3 regions of the Caballeronia sp. RCC_10 genome follow, and region 3 is predicted to be linked to each of the others. Evidence: predicted binding sites of a transcription regulator. Region 3 holds the regulator's gene; each other region holds the start of a gene.
The links. Region 3 encodes FliA, which starts transcription of late flagellar genes. Its sites were predicted from a motif close to CTAAAGTTTNNNNNNNNNNNGCCGNTA; they were not measured.
Positions count from the first base shown of each region.

Region 1: the regulator FliA is predicted to act here: its motif matches at 3,420-3,446, upstream of flgM (flagellar biosynthesis anti-sigma factor FlgM).
Region 2: the regulator FliA is predicted to act here: its motif matches at 1,891-1,917, upstream of motA (flagellar motor stator protein MotA).

Region 1 covers NZ_JBFUPT010000029.1:15,347-20,401, reverse strand. Annotated here, with positions in the region: gene AB6804_RS27570 (flagellar hook assembly protein FlgD) at 17-733, opposite strand; gene flgC (flagellar basal body rod protein FlgC) at 756-1,181, opposite strand; gene flgB (flagellar basal body rod protein FlgB) at 1,208-1,696, opposite strand; gene flgA (flagellar basal body P-ring formation chaperone FlgA) at 1,953-3,266, shown strand; gene flgM (flagellar biosynthesis anti-sigma factor FlgM) at 3,477-3,803, shown strand; gene AB6804_RS27545 (flagella synthesis protein FlgN) at 3,886-4,320, shown strand; gene flhB (flagellar biosynthesis protein FlhB) at 4,500-5,055, shown strand, end outside.
Region 2 covers NZ_JBFUPT010000003.1:194,770-199,824, reverse strand. Annotated here, with positions in the region: gene AB6804_RS08540 (glycosyltransferase family 4 protein) at 1-826, opposite strand, end outside; gene flhD (flagellar transcriptional regulator FlhD) at 1,502-1,807, shown strand; gene motA (flagellar motor stator protein MotA) at 1,975-2,835, shown strand; gene motB (flagellar motor protein MotB) at 2,840-3,796, shown strand; gene AB6804_RS08520 (response regulator) at 3,873-4,259, shown strand; gene cheA (chemotaxis protein CheA) at 4,317-5,055, shown strand, end outside.
Region 3 covers NZ_JBFUPT010000003.1:442,992-448,046, reverse strand. Annotated here, with positions in the region: gene AB6804_RS09750 (hypothetical protein) at 151-948, opposite strand; gene AB6804_RS09745 (PAAR domain-containing protein) at 945-1,508, opposite strand; gene AB6804_RS09740 (RNA polymerase sigma factor FliA) at 2,977-3,708, opposite strand; gene AB6804_RS09735 (MinD/ParA family protein) at 3,729-4,646, opposite strand; gene flhF (flagellar biosynthesis protein FlhF) at 4,639-5,055, opposite strand, start outside.

The sequences.
Region 1 (5,055 bases), on a different contig from region 3:
GCAAAGGAAGTTGGAATCAAAGAATCGAAGCGACGCTGGTCAGCGCAACCGTCGAGCCGTTCGCGAGCTTGAGGCCAGGCGCGCCGCCCGACATCTGCACGACGCTCTGCACTTGCGAAGCGGAGAGCGTCGTCGCGGTAGCCTGCTGGCCGTTGATCGTGCCTTGCGCGGTGATCGTGTAGCTGCCGTCGGCGAGCTTCGCGCCCTTCGAATCGACCGGCGTCCAGCCCGACACCGGAACCACACCCGCGCCTTGCGCACCGAGATCCAGCGTGTTGACGATGTTCCCCGACTTGTCCTTCACGACGATCTGCAGGTCGCTGACATCTTTCGCGAGTTGCACGCCGAAGCTCGACGACGCCCCGCTTGATACCGTCAGCGCATTGCCCGGCGCGAGCACGTTCGAGCCGATCAGCAACGCCGCCTGCGTCGACTGGCCGGCGGAGAGTTGCGTCGCGAGGGAACTCAACGACGTATTCAACTGGCCGATGCCGGACACCGTGTTGATCTGCGCGAGCTGCGAAGTCATCTGCGAGCTGTCGGCGGGATTGGTCGGGTCCTGGTTCTTCAACTGCGTCACGAGCAGCGTGAGAAACGTGTTCTGCAGGTCGGAGGCGGACGTGCCGCTCGTGCTGGCCGTCGAGCTGGACGCGCTCGATGCGCCGTTCATGGTGTCGAGCAGCGTCTGCGACACGGGGGTGCCGTTGCTGCCGATCGTGGTGTTGGTCGTCACGGGTTATTCCTCAGGTTCCGGTTCAGGTTCCGATGGTCAGTGTCTTGAGCATCAATTGCTTGGCGGTGTTCAGCGTTTCGACGTTCGCCTGATAGGAACGCGACGCGGAAATCATGTTGACCATCTCCTGCACGGGATCGACGTTCGGCAGCGTCACATAGCCGTCCGCGTTCGCCGCCGGATTGCTCGGGTCGTAGCTGGTTTTCATGGGGCTCGGATCGTCGATGACGCCCGTCACCTGGACGCCGCCGACCTGCTGGCCGGAGCCGCTCTTCGCGCCGCCGAGCGGATCGACGGCGAACACGACCTGCTTCGCCTTGTACGGCTGGCCGTCCGGTCCGGTCGTGCTGTCCGCGTTCGCAAGATTCGACGCGGTGACGTTCAGGCGCTGCGCCTGAGCCGACATCGCCGAACCGGCGACGCTGAATATGTTCATCAATGAAGGCATGATTCCTTGACCTTTCTTAACTGCGCTTAACTGTTGGACGTGATCGCGGACAGCATCGACTTGATCTGCGAGCTGAGCACCGTCATGCCGGCTTCGAAGTGCAGCGCGTTGTCCGCGAACTGCACGCGCTCGGCGTCGAGATCGACGGTATTGCCGTCGAGCGACGGCTGGCTCGGCACGCGATACGCGAGGCGGCCATAGTCGTCGCTCGGACCGCCCGATGCGGTGAGCGTCGATGTGCCGGACAGGTGTCCCTTCGCGGTCACGGCCATCGACGCGCCGCTGCTGACGGATACCGGCTGCGCCATCTTCAGCGTCGATGCGTTCGACGCTCCCGCTGCGCCGCGGCCCTGCTTGAGCGCGCCGGCGAGCGCGGTCGAGAAGTCCACGTCGCGCGACTTGTAGCCGGGCGTGTCGGCGTTCGCGATATTCGACGACAGCAGTTCCTGCCGGTACGCGCGCACATCGAGCGCTTCGCGGCCGAACGCGAATTCCTTATCGAGCTTGTCTAGCATTCCCCGGGTTCCCCAAGTTCGTGGTGTCGCACACGCCCGCCGCACCGCGCGGGCCTTTTTGCATGACACGCATCTTAGGAGCGGCGCGCAATGACTGATCCGATGAATAACCGGGAAACGCGGCCTCTATTCGAGGCTTGGGCGTGACGCGGGCTATCTAGAATCTGGGTCGTGGTGAGAGGCGGATGAATTTCGCGCTCACGAATCAAGCCGAACAACGTGTCTGCGCCTGGCGCGGCGAGCAAGGGAGAGAGTGATGAGCAGGTCCGCCGGGCATCCGTCGAAAGCAGCCGCGCCGCGCGCAGCGTCTTTTGCGCGCCGCGCGTTGCGATGCGTGACCGGCGCGTCGCTGCTCGTGGGCGTCATGGCGGGCGCGGTTGCGCAGCAGAGCGACGGCTTCATTGCGATTCCCGGCAACGCGGAGACGAATCCGTCGGCGGTCGCGGAGATGGCGAAGAGCCTTCCTGCCGCGAAACCTGCCGCTGTCTCCACTGTCTCCAGCGTTCCCACCGTTTCGAATGTTTCCACGGTTGCGCCCGCGCCTTATCTCGCGCCTGCGCCCGGCTACCGCGCCGCGACCAAAGCCGCCGATGCCGCCATGCGTCACGCCGCGCTCGCGCTCGAAGCCCGCGCCGACGCTGCCGACGACGCAATGGACGATGCCAGCGGACTGATCGTCATTCCCGGGGCGGGCGTTGCGAAGCCGGCGCCTGCTGCCGCTTCGGTCAAGCCGGCTGCCGCGTCTGCATCGGCACCGCGCGATGTCGTTCCGGTCGTCGTCACGCGCGATGACGCCGCCGCGTCGCCCGCGGCCAGCGCACGGCCGATCGCGGCGGGCGTGGCATCGCCGGTCAGGCGCGCGAACTACACGCCGTCCGTCACCGATGCTCCTGCCCTGAAGCGGGCGAGCTTCACGCCGTCGCCCGCCGCCTCCGCCGCCCCCGCGACGATGCAGGACGGCGAAACCATCCGCGCCGCGGCGCTCGCCTTTCTTCAGCAGCAAGCCGCTGGCTTGCCCGGCAAGGTCGAGATCACGGTGACGCCCGTCTTTCCGCGCGGCCTCGCCGCCTGCACCGCGCTCGATCCGTTCATGCCGACGGGCGCACGCCTCTGGGGCCGCGTGACGGTCGGCGTGCGCTGCGTCGGCGAGCGGCCGTGGACGCTGTATGTCCAGGCGCGGGTGTCGATCAATGCGACGTACTACGTCGCCGCCCGCGCCGTTGCGCCGGGAGAAGTGCTCGGCAACGCCGACCTCGTCGCCCGCGACGGCGATCTGACCGCGATGCCGCAAGCCGTCGTCACCGATCCCTCGCAGGCGGTCGGCGCGGTGACGCTGTCGCGCGTGCCGGTGGGCCTGCCGCTGCGCACCGATATGCTGCGCGCCGCAAGCGCGGTGGCGATCGGGCAGACGGTTCGCGTCGTCACCGCCGGCTCCGGCTTCTCGATTTCCGCCGAAGGCAGCGCCATGAGCAACGCCGCCCCCGGCCAGCAGGTTCGCGTGAAAACCGCCGGCGGCCAGATCGTGACCGGCGTCGTCAAGGATGCCCAGACGGTGGAGATCCGCATGTGACAGGCGGCGGCCGACCATTCCCGGCCCGGCCATCACCGCCCGAAGAATTGATTACCGAATGTTTCATTTTGTTGCATTTAGGCAGAGCCCCCGTCCCATAAGGCTTTCCGGGCGATGATGCCGCCGAACGTGTGCTGCGCCACAGAGGCAGGGTAAAGTTTCCGAGACCCACCGCCGATAAAGGACTCAACACGTTCGGGAATGGACATCGTGAAAATCGAATCGAAAAGCAACACCACTCTGGCGAGCCTGCAAGAAGGCTCACAACGCGCATCGCAGAGCGATGCGAAAACTGCCGCAGTCACCGCGCCGGCGAACGGCGTGAAAGCGGACACGGCATCGCCGGTGAGTCTGTCGACGTTGTCGTCGGACTTGCGCGCGTCGAACGGCTCGGACATCGATACGGCGAAAGTCGAATCGATCAAGGCCGCGATCCGCGACGGCAGCCTGAAAATCGACACCAGCAAGATCGCCGACGGCATTTTGAGCACCGCCCGCGACCTGCTGCAAACGAGAACCCCGCCGACTGGCGGCTGAAGCGCAACGGCCCGGGCTCGCCCGGAGCACGACGTGGACGGCGCCGGGCGGCTTTGACGAACCCGCGTTTTAGCGAGCTGCAATGAGAGACGCCCTGCTTGCCACTGTCATCGAAGAAGTCGCCGCCGTTCAGGCGTTCGAATCCCTCCTCGCCCACGAGGAAAAAGCGCTGATCGCCGCGCAGCCGCTCGGCGCGCTGCCGGAGATCATCGAGCAAAAGACCGCGCTAACCGAGCGCATCGGCGTACTCGAGAAGCAGCGGGACACGCAGCTCGGCGCGCTCGGCCTGCCCGGCGGATTCATCGGCATGGAAGCCGCCGCCGAGGGCGATGCGCCACTCGCCGAACAATGGGCGCTGCTGTGCGCGGCCGCGCGCCGCGCGAAGCAGGGCAACAACAACAACGGCGTGCTGATCCGCACCCGCATGGAATACAACCGCAAGGCGCTCGCGGCGTTGCAGGTCGCGCCGTCGAGAAGCGGGTTTTACGGTCCGGACGGGCGCATGCCCGGCGCGTAATCCGCCGTTCTGTCTTTTCTTCACGGCGCATGACTTCACGGTCATGCGCCGTTTCTCTTGCCCCGCCTCTTATCCATCGATTAACCCGGTTTTCCGCGGCCTAATCCGCCGATGGCCGCTCGACGCCTTCCGCAATAATCGCTTCCATCACAGAAAGCGAGCACGAAGCGGAGCAAGCGGTGGCGGAAGAAAGCGATCTCGAAAAAACCGAATCAGCCACTCCCAAGCGCCTGGAAAAGGCGCGGGAGGAAGGCCAGGTTGCGCGCTCGCGGGAACTCGCATCGTTTGCGTTGCTCGCGGCGGGTTTTTTCGGCGTATGGGGCCTGTCGGGCCCGATCAGCGGACACTTGCAGTCGATTCTGCGCGGCGCGTTCACGTTCAATCACGAGACCGTGCTCGACACGCGCCAGATGATGATCGGCGCGGCCAACGCCAGCAAGGAAGGCATGCTCGCCGTGCTGCCGGTGCTCGCGTTGACGGCGGTCGCCGCGCTCGCCGCGCCGATGGCCCTCGGCGGCTGGCTCATCACGACGAAGCCGCTCGCGCCGAACTTCGGACGCCTCAACCCGATCAGCGGGCTCGGCAAGATGTTCTCGTCGCAGGGTCCGATTCAGCTCGGCATGTCGATTCTGAAGACGCTCGTCGTCGGCGGCATGGCGGGTTCGGCGATGTGGAGCCGCAAGGCCGAAGTGCTGGGCCTCCTCACGAAGCCGCTCGGCCTCGCGCTCGCCGATG
Region 2 (5,055 bases), 250 kb from region 3:
ACGCGATGACCGGGGTGCCGCACGCCATCGCTTCGATCATCACGAGACCGAAAGGCTCGTTCCAGTCGATCGGGAACAGCAGCGCCTTTGCGCCCGACAGGAATTCCGGCTTCTGCGCCTCGTTGATTTCGCCGACGAATTCGACGTGCGCCTGCGACAGCAGCGGCTCGATCGTCGACTTGAAGTAGTCCTGGTCGGCCTTGTCGACCTTCGCCGCGATTTTCAGCGGAAGACCGCTTTGCGCCGCAATCTTGATGGCGAGATCCGCGCGCTTTTCAGGACAGATGCGGCCGAGAAACGCGAGATATTCCGGCTTCTTCTCCGGTTGCGGCGTGAGCAGATCGTCCGGCAGCCCGTGGTAGACCGTGTTCAGCCAGTTCGCCTGCGGCAGCGGGCCACGCTGGTTATTCGAAATCGAGATGACGTTCGCGTCGGTGAACGTGTTGAACATCGGTTGCAGTTCGGGCAGATCGAGACGGCCGTGCAGCGTCGTGACGAAAGGCGTATCCATTTGCGAGAACAGCGGGAACGGCATGTAGTCGAGGTGGAAGTGCAGCACGTCGAACTCATGCGCGCGGCGGCGAACCGTTTCTAGCAGCAGCATGTGCGGGGCGAGCGGATCGCGGATGGTCGGGTCGAGCCGCAGCGCGCGTGGCCAGGCCGCTTCGAGAGTCGCACGGGTTTGCGAATCGCCGCTTGCAAACAAGGTTACGTCGTGGCCGAGATCGACGAGTGCATCCGTCAGATAAGACACCACGCGCTCAGTGCCGCCGTAAAACTTCGGAGGGACTGCTTCGTGCAACGGTGCAATTTGTGCGATTCGCATAACGTGGTTCTCCAGTGTGGTCCGCGAGTGGCGGTTCGACGCCTTTGCGGTCCTTGCAATTCAGCGGCGGAGCGGCGTTTCTGACGTGACTCCGGCCCTGTGCAAAGCATTCGTGTGAACATGCGGTGAAGCCGGTTGAACGATCGACGCATGCCATTCGGACGGGCAGCGCGCGTGCAGCGAGTTCGTCGCTCAGGCCGCCCAAGGTCGGTTCCGGCCCTCGACCGGGTTATCCCTTACGTTCATTATCGGGATCGAGAGCCGCATTACACGTCAATTTTCAATCGCTTAACGTTGTTACAGCGCGAAACAACGGCTGTTACGAAGTGAGAAATTGCACCGGGGCGAAAACGGTCGGAACCGTCCGACACGCAATCAGCGCGGTAAATCGTTTCACAGCAAAAATCGTTCCTTCGGCGTCGCTCCTAAAGTCACGCCACTTTTCGCCGATAAAGCCTCTGCCGAGCAGCAGGCATCGGGCGCGTGTACGACTTTTTCCTACACGACCGCGGGCGGATTTCCGTCGGCGAGTCGGTGTGTTCATCCGATAGGCGCGCATACCGCACTGGGCGACAATCAGCCGACATATGCGGGGCCGAATGCGGCTTTTTTTGGCGCATTCGAGCAAACGTTTCCCGCACGGCCTGACCAGCCAAGAATCGACTCGGGGGAAAGATGACGGCCACGATTACAGGCGTGCTCGCGGAAATCCGCGAGGTGAATCTGTCGTACTTGCTTCTCGCGCAGCGCTTGTTGCAGGAAGACCGCGTTGCGGCGATGTTCCGCCTCGGACTGTCCGAGCGCGTCGCGGAAGTCGTGTCTACGCTGACGCCGACGCAGGCGCTGAGGGTGGCTTCATCGAGCCATCTGCTGTGCCGCTTCCGGTTCGACGATCACGCGATTCTTTCCTCGCTCGCGGACAAGGGCAAGGCGGCGGCAATCACGCAAACCGCCGACGTGCCGGTCGCGCAGATCGTCTGAACGCTTTGCCGCGTCGACCGCAAGACGGCGCGCGGTATTACGCCATTGCGCCATTACGCCGCAAGCCCCCCACGGCGCCCGCCTAAAAGTTTTCTCCCCGCATGCCGTAAACATCCTTAACCGCGCGCTCAGGCCGGTCATCCGCAACAAAACCCGAGGACTTGCCCGTGCTGATCTTTGTTGGAACGCTCGTGACCTTGCTGTCCGTTTTCGGCGGTTACGCGCTCGAAGGCGGCCACCTTGGCGCGCTCGTGCAGCCGGTCGAAATATTGATGATCGCGGGCGCGGGCATCGGCGCATTCATCCTCGGCAACGGAATCAAGACGATCAAGGCGACGCTGCTCGTCATCCCCACGCTTTTCAAAGGCTCCAAGTACAACAAGGACGTGTACATGGAACTGATGGGGCTGCTCTACGTGCTGCTCGCCAAGGCGCGCAAGGAAGGCACGCTGACGCTCGAAGCCGACATCGAAGATCCCAACAAGAGCCCGATTTTCAGCCAGTACCCGAAGATTCTCGCGGACCATCACATCGTCGAATTTCTGACGGACTATCTGCGCCTGATGGTCGGCGGCAACATGAACGCGTTCGAGATCGAAAGCCTCATGGACGAGGAGATCGAAACGCATCACGCCGAAGGCGAAGCGCCCGCGCAGGCGCTTTCGAAAGTGGGCGATGCGATGCCCGCGTTCGGCATCGTCGCCGCAGTGATGGGCGTCGTGCACACGATGGCGTCCGCCGACCAGCCGCCCGCGGTGCTCGGCGAGATGATCGCGCAGGCGCTCGTCGGCACGTTCCTCGGCATCCTGCTTTCGTACGGCTTCATCGCGCCGCTCGCGAACATCGCGGAGCAGCGTGTCGCCGAGCAGACGAAGATGTTCCAGTGCATCAAGGTGACGATCCTCGCGAGCCTCAACGGCTATGCGCCCGCGATCGCGGTCGAGTTCGGCCGCAAGGTGCTGTTCTCGACCGAGCGTCCGTCGTTCTCGGAACTCGAAGAACACGTGCGCCGCGTGAAGGCGAAGTGACGACATGAGCAGCGAAAAGGATCGGCCGATCTTCATCAAGCGTGTCGTCGGCAGGGGCGCGAAGGGGCATCACGGCGGCGCGTGGAAGCTCGCCTATGCCGACTTCATGACCGCGATGATGGCGTTCTTCCTGCTGATGTGGCTGCTGTCGTCCACCTCGCCGGTGCAGCGCCGCGGCATCGCCGAATACTTCAACATGCCGCTGAAAGCCGCGATGGTCGGCGGGAAAACGGTCGGCATGGATTCGAGCATCATCACCGGCGGCGGGCGCGACATTTCGAGCCCCGACCCCGGCACCACCCGCATGACCGACGCGCGCACCCCGCGCAACGAAGTCGACGACGAAGCGCTCAGGCAAGCGACAACCGAACTAGAGCGCCGCGAGCAGGTGCGCCTGCACGACCTGCAAGTGAAGCTGATGGCGGCGATCGAAGCGAACCCGACGCTGCAGCAGTTCAAGCAGCAGATTCGCATCGAGTCGACACAACAGGGCTTGCGCATCGAAATCGTCGATACGCAGAAGCGCCCGATGTTCGCGCTCTCCAGCGATACGGTGCAGCCCTACATGCGCGACATCCTGCGCGAGATAGGCCGCACGCTCAACGACGTGCCGAACCGCATCGTCGTGCAGGGACACACCGACGCCGTGAAGTACGCCGGCGGCGAGAAGGGCTATAGCAACTGGGAGCTGTCGGCGGACCGCGCGAACGCGTCGCGGCGCGAGCTGATCGCGGGCGGCATGGACGAAGCGAAAGTGCTGCGCGTGCTCGGCCTCGCGTCGACGCAGAACCTCAACAAACAGAATCCGCTCGATCCCGAGAACCGCCGCATCAGCGTGATCGTGCTCAATCAGCGATCCGAAGCAGCGATGCTGCGCGAGGACGGCACGCGCGGCGCGGTGTTCGACAACGCGCCCGTGAAGGCTGACGCCGCGCCGCTTTTCAACAAGCTCGCAAATTAAGCGGCATCGCGTCAAAAAAACGCTCAAGACTGCACACGTTTTGGCCGTCATCAGGGCAAGACCGCGAGACACACACATGATCAAGAACATTCTGGCAATCGACGATTCCGCCGCCATGCGGCAAATCCTCTCCGCCACGCTGACGACAGCGGGCTACGAGGTGACCGTGGCGTCGGACGGTAACGAAGGACTCGAATGGGCGCTCGCCGAGCGCTTCGATCTGGTGCTCACGGACCATCACATGCCCAGCAAGAGCGGGCTCGACCTGATCGTCGAATTGCGGGCGAATCCGGCCTACAAGGCCACGCCGATCCTCGTCCTCACGACCGAAGACGGCGAGCCGTTCAAGGACGCGGCGCGGGCGGCGGGCGCGACCGGCTGGATCGAAAAGCCGCTCGATCCGGACCTGCTGACCGAAGTGGTCGCGGCGATCGCGGACTCGCAAGAGCAGGCGCAGCACTGAAGCACGGACGCGGCGACGCATTACGGAACACAACAGCATTCTCGCGGTGATACAAGCATGACACTCGACATTACCCAGTTCTATCAAACCTTCTTCGACGAAGCCGATGAACTGCTCGCGCAGATGGAGCAACTGCTGCTCGTTCTGGATATCGCGAATCCCGATCCCGAAGACCTCGCGGCGATCTTCCGCGCGGCGCATTCGATCAAGGGCGGCGCGGCGACCTTCGGCTTCACGGCGCTGACCGAAACGACGCACATCCTCGAATCGCTGCTGGATCGCGCACGCAACAACGAGCTGGTCCTGCGCCCCGACATGATCGACACGTTTCTCGCGACGAAGGACGTCCTCTCCGATCAGCTCGCCGCGTATCGCGCGAGCGAGGAACCGGATGCAGCCGCCGCCGCCGCGATCTGCGCGAAGCTCGAACGGCTCAAGAACGAAGACGCGGCGCAGCAGGCCGTCGCGGTCGCTGAGCCGGCGACGCCGGCGGTGATCAAGCCAGCCGCAGCCGCACCGGCGCCGGCCTACGAAGGCCCGAACGCGCCGCCGGCGCACGTGCTCTCGCAGGCCGCCGAAGCCATCGAAGACGACGGCAACTGGGATGGCGCATTCGAAATCGCCGACGGCGCGACTGAAGCAAAGAACGAAGGAACCGCAACCGATGCGTCGGCTGCGGAAGCAGGACCCCACCTGAAAATTACGCTACGGGGGGTGGGCGAGAAGGACCTGGCGACCTTAACCGAGGAGCTGGGGAACCTGGGCAGCATCGTCGGAGAGAAAAAGACGGACGCCG
Region 3 (5,055 bases):
GTAAAAATACGATTGCCTTGTAGATTTTCGTGCGCCAAATGTTTTCGCGTAACCCACTAATGATAGTCAGCAGATTTAAGACCCCGACGATCCATAGGAAACCTGACGGATCGTCTGATAGCACTGAAAACACAACTTTTAGACTTTCACTCAATTGTTGAATCCAGTAAAGTTCCAGCGATAGATTTCAAAATACTTCAGATAATCAGATTTACCGTTCCCAGTCTGCATATTCTTGTAATCCCATCCGCTTCCATTTCTGTGAAAATAGCCGATTTCGACTGGCAATCCAGCGTATGCAGATTGCTGCGGGTCTGCGCCATTCCTGCCCAGCACCTTATTCACCCAAGTAACTGGACGATGGATTGTGTCGTCTGAATTTCCTTGATAAATCTGGATTGTCTCAGGCGACGAATTGACGACCAATTGAATATGGTGAGCGAGCCCATGCGACATTTGCCCCTTCAAATCCTTTGCTAACGCCAAAACATCGCCCGGTCTAATCTCATCTGCATCGAAGATAGACATGGTATTCAAATTGATACGCTGCACGTCGGGCGCGCCATAAGTGAGTTCCACCATATCTGCAAAGCCATACATGCTTGAATCATATTTTCCGTGTTCGGCCTGACCGTACACCTCCATGTTTCTATACGTTCTAACGCCCGTCACTAACTTTATTGGTAGCCCTCTAGCTGCTGCGTATTGAATAAGCAGCCTGACAGCAAAGTCTTCGCAAGTAAAGCGGTTCGTTTTGACATTCCCGTCTCTACTCCAATACTGTTCAGTGCGAAGCTGTTCAGCAAGTACTGGTGCCTGCGCTTGATAATCAGCTACATCAGTGGCTGTCCATTTTCGCGTTGTTTTCCAGAAAATTTTGAGTTTGACAACGTGAGGTCGAGTATCTGTCTTCGGCGTGAGCGGCGCAGAAATTACTGGGGATGTCATTGTTCTGTGTATACAAGGAGCAATTTAATGGAACTACCATCTCGACCTTCAATGATTGGTGTCTTGCCGTCAGGTGTTGTTGTGATTTCGCGAATCTCCCCTGTTGGAGATTGAACATAGAACAATGCACGGCTAACAGGTACACCGTCCTGATCAACGAGTTGGAAATGTCGATCAAAAACAGCATTCTCCTCCGCCCTGTCACGCTGTGCTCTGGGTGCGTCTGCGCTCGTGAACCCTTGAGAACCGACCACTCCAAGACTCTCGGCCATATCGTCGTACCACGCCTCTCCTGCCAGTTGGGCAAAGATGCGCGGATGTTCTGGACAGCCGCACACGACTACATCGTCATGCGCTGCAATCTCGCTGATAAAGAAGTTCACACGACGCGGACCGCCATCCTTCGCGATGTATCCCGTCGTCTTGCAGACCGGGCAATAAGCTTCGCCGCCTATAAGCGCGGCTTGGTGCCCGTGAATGAGAAACTGCGGTCCCTCGTAAGAGCCAACCTCTCCGCCGTTATCGAGTTGGTCCCCAACGACGGCGATTCGTCGCATCATGTGCAGCCTCCTTTGTATGATTCGTTATGCTTGCTTTTCAGCATGTGTCTCGGTTCGTTAGAAAAGACCTACTCACCTGAGTTGATTTGTCAGGATACGAGCACAACGAAGAAGCGCAATTGGATGCATCAGCGAAATCGTGAAATCGACAAAAGTTGACAGGGAATGAACTTCGGGCTACGGAGATTCGAGTCGTATCAACTTCTGAAACGTCTTCGATTGGGGCGCTAGTGTCTCGCGCGGTTGCAGTCTGCTGGAGTGAGCCGCACCGTGCCGTCGCGCATAGTCGGCGCTATGCCGTCGAGTCGAATAATGCGGGGGGGGGTGGAGCGTTAATCCGCCGTTGCTCACTATCCGCCGAAGGCAATGCGGTGATACTCACGCCACTGTTTGCCGAGATCGTGACGCACGACAGCTAAAGCCATTGCCATTCGACGAATCGCATACCATGCGAACCGTCGCCGCGCCGTTCGGCTTGATCGGTCGAAAGCCGATGGAAATGCCGCGCACGAGTCCGGCCTTGATGCTCTGCCACGCTTCTCCGAGCCGGTCGCGCAGCGCGCCGGGTTCATCGCACTGCGCAAGCGTAGTCCGAAAGCCGATGCCACGGCGGCCAGTCGCCGCAAACTTCACTTTGCCGACAGGCTTGGCATGATCGGGTTGCCACCGCAGCGCGAGCGGTAGCCTGTAGCGCGCGCCGGGTGGGCTGAATCACACGTGTGTGCCGCTCAAACACACAGACATCTGAGCACTGTGCGCTTATCGGTTTATGTGGAAGACAACCGCGACGCATTGTATTTCTCAATGACTCGGCCCAGGGCTCGAACGCGCTCATCAATTGCCGTTCAAAGCCTTCGACAACTTCACGAGAGAGCAACAGCGAGCCCCGCGCGCACTGGTGGTTGCGTTGGTACAGCACGTGTGGGCTCCTCAGCGTTTGCAAGAGGCCGCCCTATGACCGAACGACCCCGTTCGCAACGCGTGACTCAGATCCGCATCGTCGAGTGCAGTTGCCCGCCGCTGCGGCGGAGGCCACTGGCATCACGCTCTAACAAGGCAACTTGTGAACCTAGTAGCTGCTGCGTTCTGGCGTAAAAGTTAAATAAACGCTTTCTGGCACTGGTGGATTTGCACTGGCCTCAATGGCGGGCCTTGCCTGCGAAATCAAAGGCTACCATTGAGGGCACAAGAGCTGAACTCATCACCTCTGGTCCAACACTGACATTACGCGTCCTGTATCCGCCACCAGGAAACGACTCTCAACGCGTTAAGTCAGCATCGATTCCCAAATTGTCGTCGTGCCGCCCGGCGACCCCGCATGCGTTTCTGGCGTGGGCCGGAATTGCATGCAGATTGGCTTGACTCACCTCTGATCGACGTTGGCGGAGTAAGCGTGGGTTGGTCGGATGAAAAGACGATCAATGAATAGGTTTCCCTTAGCATCTTTGCCAAACTTGGCGCGGCCCCCTCAAGCCTCCACCCCCGTCCACTCCTGCTCCCGCAACTTCGCCCGCAGCCTCGCGACCGCCTGGCTATGCAACTGGCAAACCCGCGACTCGCTGACTTCCATCACCGCGCCGATCTCTCGCAGATTCAGCCCGCGCTCGTAATACAAGCTCATCAGCAGCTTCTCGCGCTCCGGCAGCCGATCGATAGCCTCGATCAACGCGCCGCGCAGGCTGTCATCGAGCAACGCCGACAGCGGGTCCGATCGATCCACGCAATGTCGATCCAGGAACGGTTCGTCGTCCGCCGAGCGGTCGAAGTCTTCGTAATAGATCAACTGGCTGCCGTGCAAGTCCTGCAGCATCGACTGATACTCGTCTAGCGGCAGCTGCATATGCTCGGCGATTTCCGTCTCGCTCGCCGAACGGCCAAGGCTCTGCTCGACCTTGTGCACCGCCGATTCCACTTCGCGCGACGTCTTGCGCATGCTGCGCGGCAGCCAGTCGTTCGCGCGCAGTTCATCGAGCATCGCGCCGCGAATGCGCTGGCTCGCATACGTCTCGAACTGCGCACCCTGATCTTCCTTGTAACGGCTCGCCGCATCCAACAGGCCGATCATGCCGGCCTGAATCAGATCGTCGAGGTCGACGCTCGCCGGCATCTTGGCGACGAGCTGCAGCCCCAGCCGGCGAACGAGCGGCGCATAGCGCGTCAACACGTCGGACTGCGAGAGTTTGCCTTGGGCGTTGTACATCTGGGTCACCTTTGTCTTGATCACATCGACGCCGTGCTGCTCAATGCATGGCCGGGAAACATCGACGCCCTTCGCGCCACTTCCCGCCCGCCCTTGTCAGACTCGCCATCCAAAAACTGCATTTCGTTTTCAACTTCAGCATCACGGGCAGCCGGCGTGGAACGCACCGGCCAGTGCAGAAGCTCCGCCGCAATCTGGCGATAGTCGCGCGCCGCAGCCGTAGCCGGAAACGCCTCTACCACCGAACGCGACAGCTCCCTCGCCCGAGTAATGCGCGCATCCTCGGACACATACCCCGCCTGCACGAGCGCCACCGCCAGATACCGGCTCGCCACGCCCGACAGGTTGTCGAACGCGACCGCCGCGTCGGCCGGGTTCTGCACGTGATTGATCAGCACGCGGAACTGTCCGATCGCATGCGCGTAGTGCAGACGCTTCATGCACGCATACGCCTCGGTGATCGCCGGCGCAGCCGCCCGCGTGACGATCAGGAAGTCATGCGCCTGCGCCGCAAGCGACGACAGCGCGCCATGCCGATCCAGTTGCGTATCGATCAGCACGATGTCCGCCGGTCCGTCGAGCAACCCGCGGCACTGCGCGGCGTCGTGACTCACGCGCTCCTCGCGGGGCGCGGCGATCAGCGAAAAGCCGAGCGGCGTGCGCGTGACGACGTCCTGCAACGTGTGGCGGCCGGACATCACCGCACTCATCGCCTGCGATCCGGAAAGCCCCGCCATGCGGCTCACCGATGTTCCGTTCTGCCGCTCGTCGATGACGAGCACATCCTTGCCATGCACGGCCAGCGCCGCGCCGAGATTCACCACCGCCGACGTGCAACCGATGCCCGCCGGTCCGCCCGCGACCGCCACCACGCGCGAGCCTGCACGCGTCAGGAGCCGTCTCAGGCCTTCAGCCTGGTCGAGCACGAGCTTATCCAAAGCGAACCTCATGGAGTTCAGCCGCGGCACGCGCGGACAATGCGGACAACAGCGCCGGCACTTCCTCGTCCTGCGGCACGAACGGCGAGCCGTCGCGCGGAATGCAGAACGCGCTTTTGATCAGGAACCGCTTGGTCGCCACGTACAGGTTTTCCGGCACCTTCTGTCCGGTCGATACGTAATGCACCGGCAGCTTGTAGCGGATGACCGTATCGAGCACGCCGCCGAGGTTCGTCGCTTCATCGAGCTTGGTCAGGATGCAGCCCGCGAGCGGCGGCTGATCGGCCGCGCTCTTGTAGGCCTGCACGACTTCGTTGAGCGTGTCGCCGTGGCTCGTCGCGTTCAGCAGCAACAGGCGCTGCACCGGATGACCCGCGCCGCACAGCATCGAAATCTGATCGGACACCGT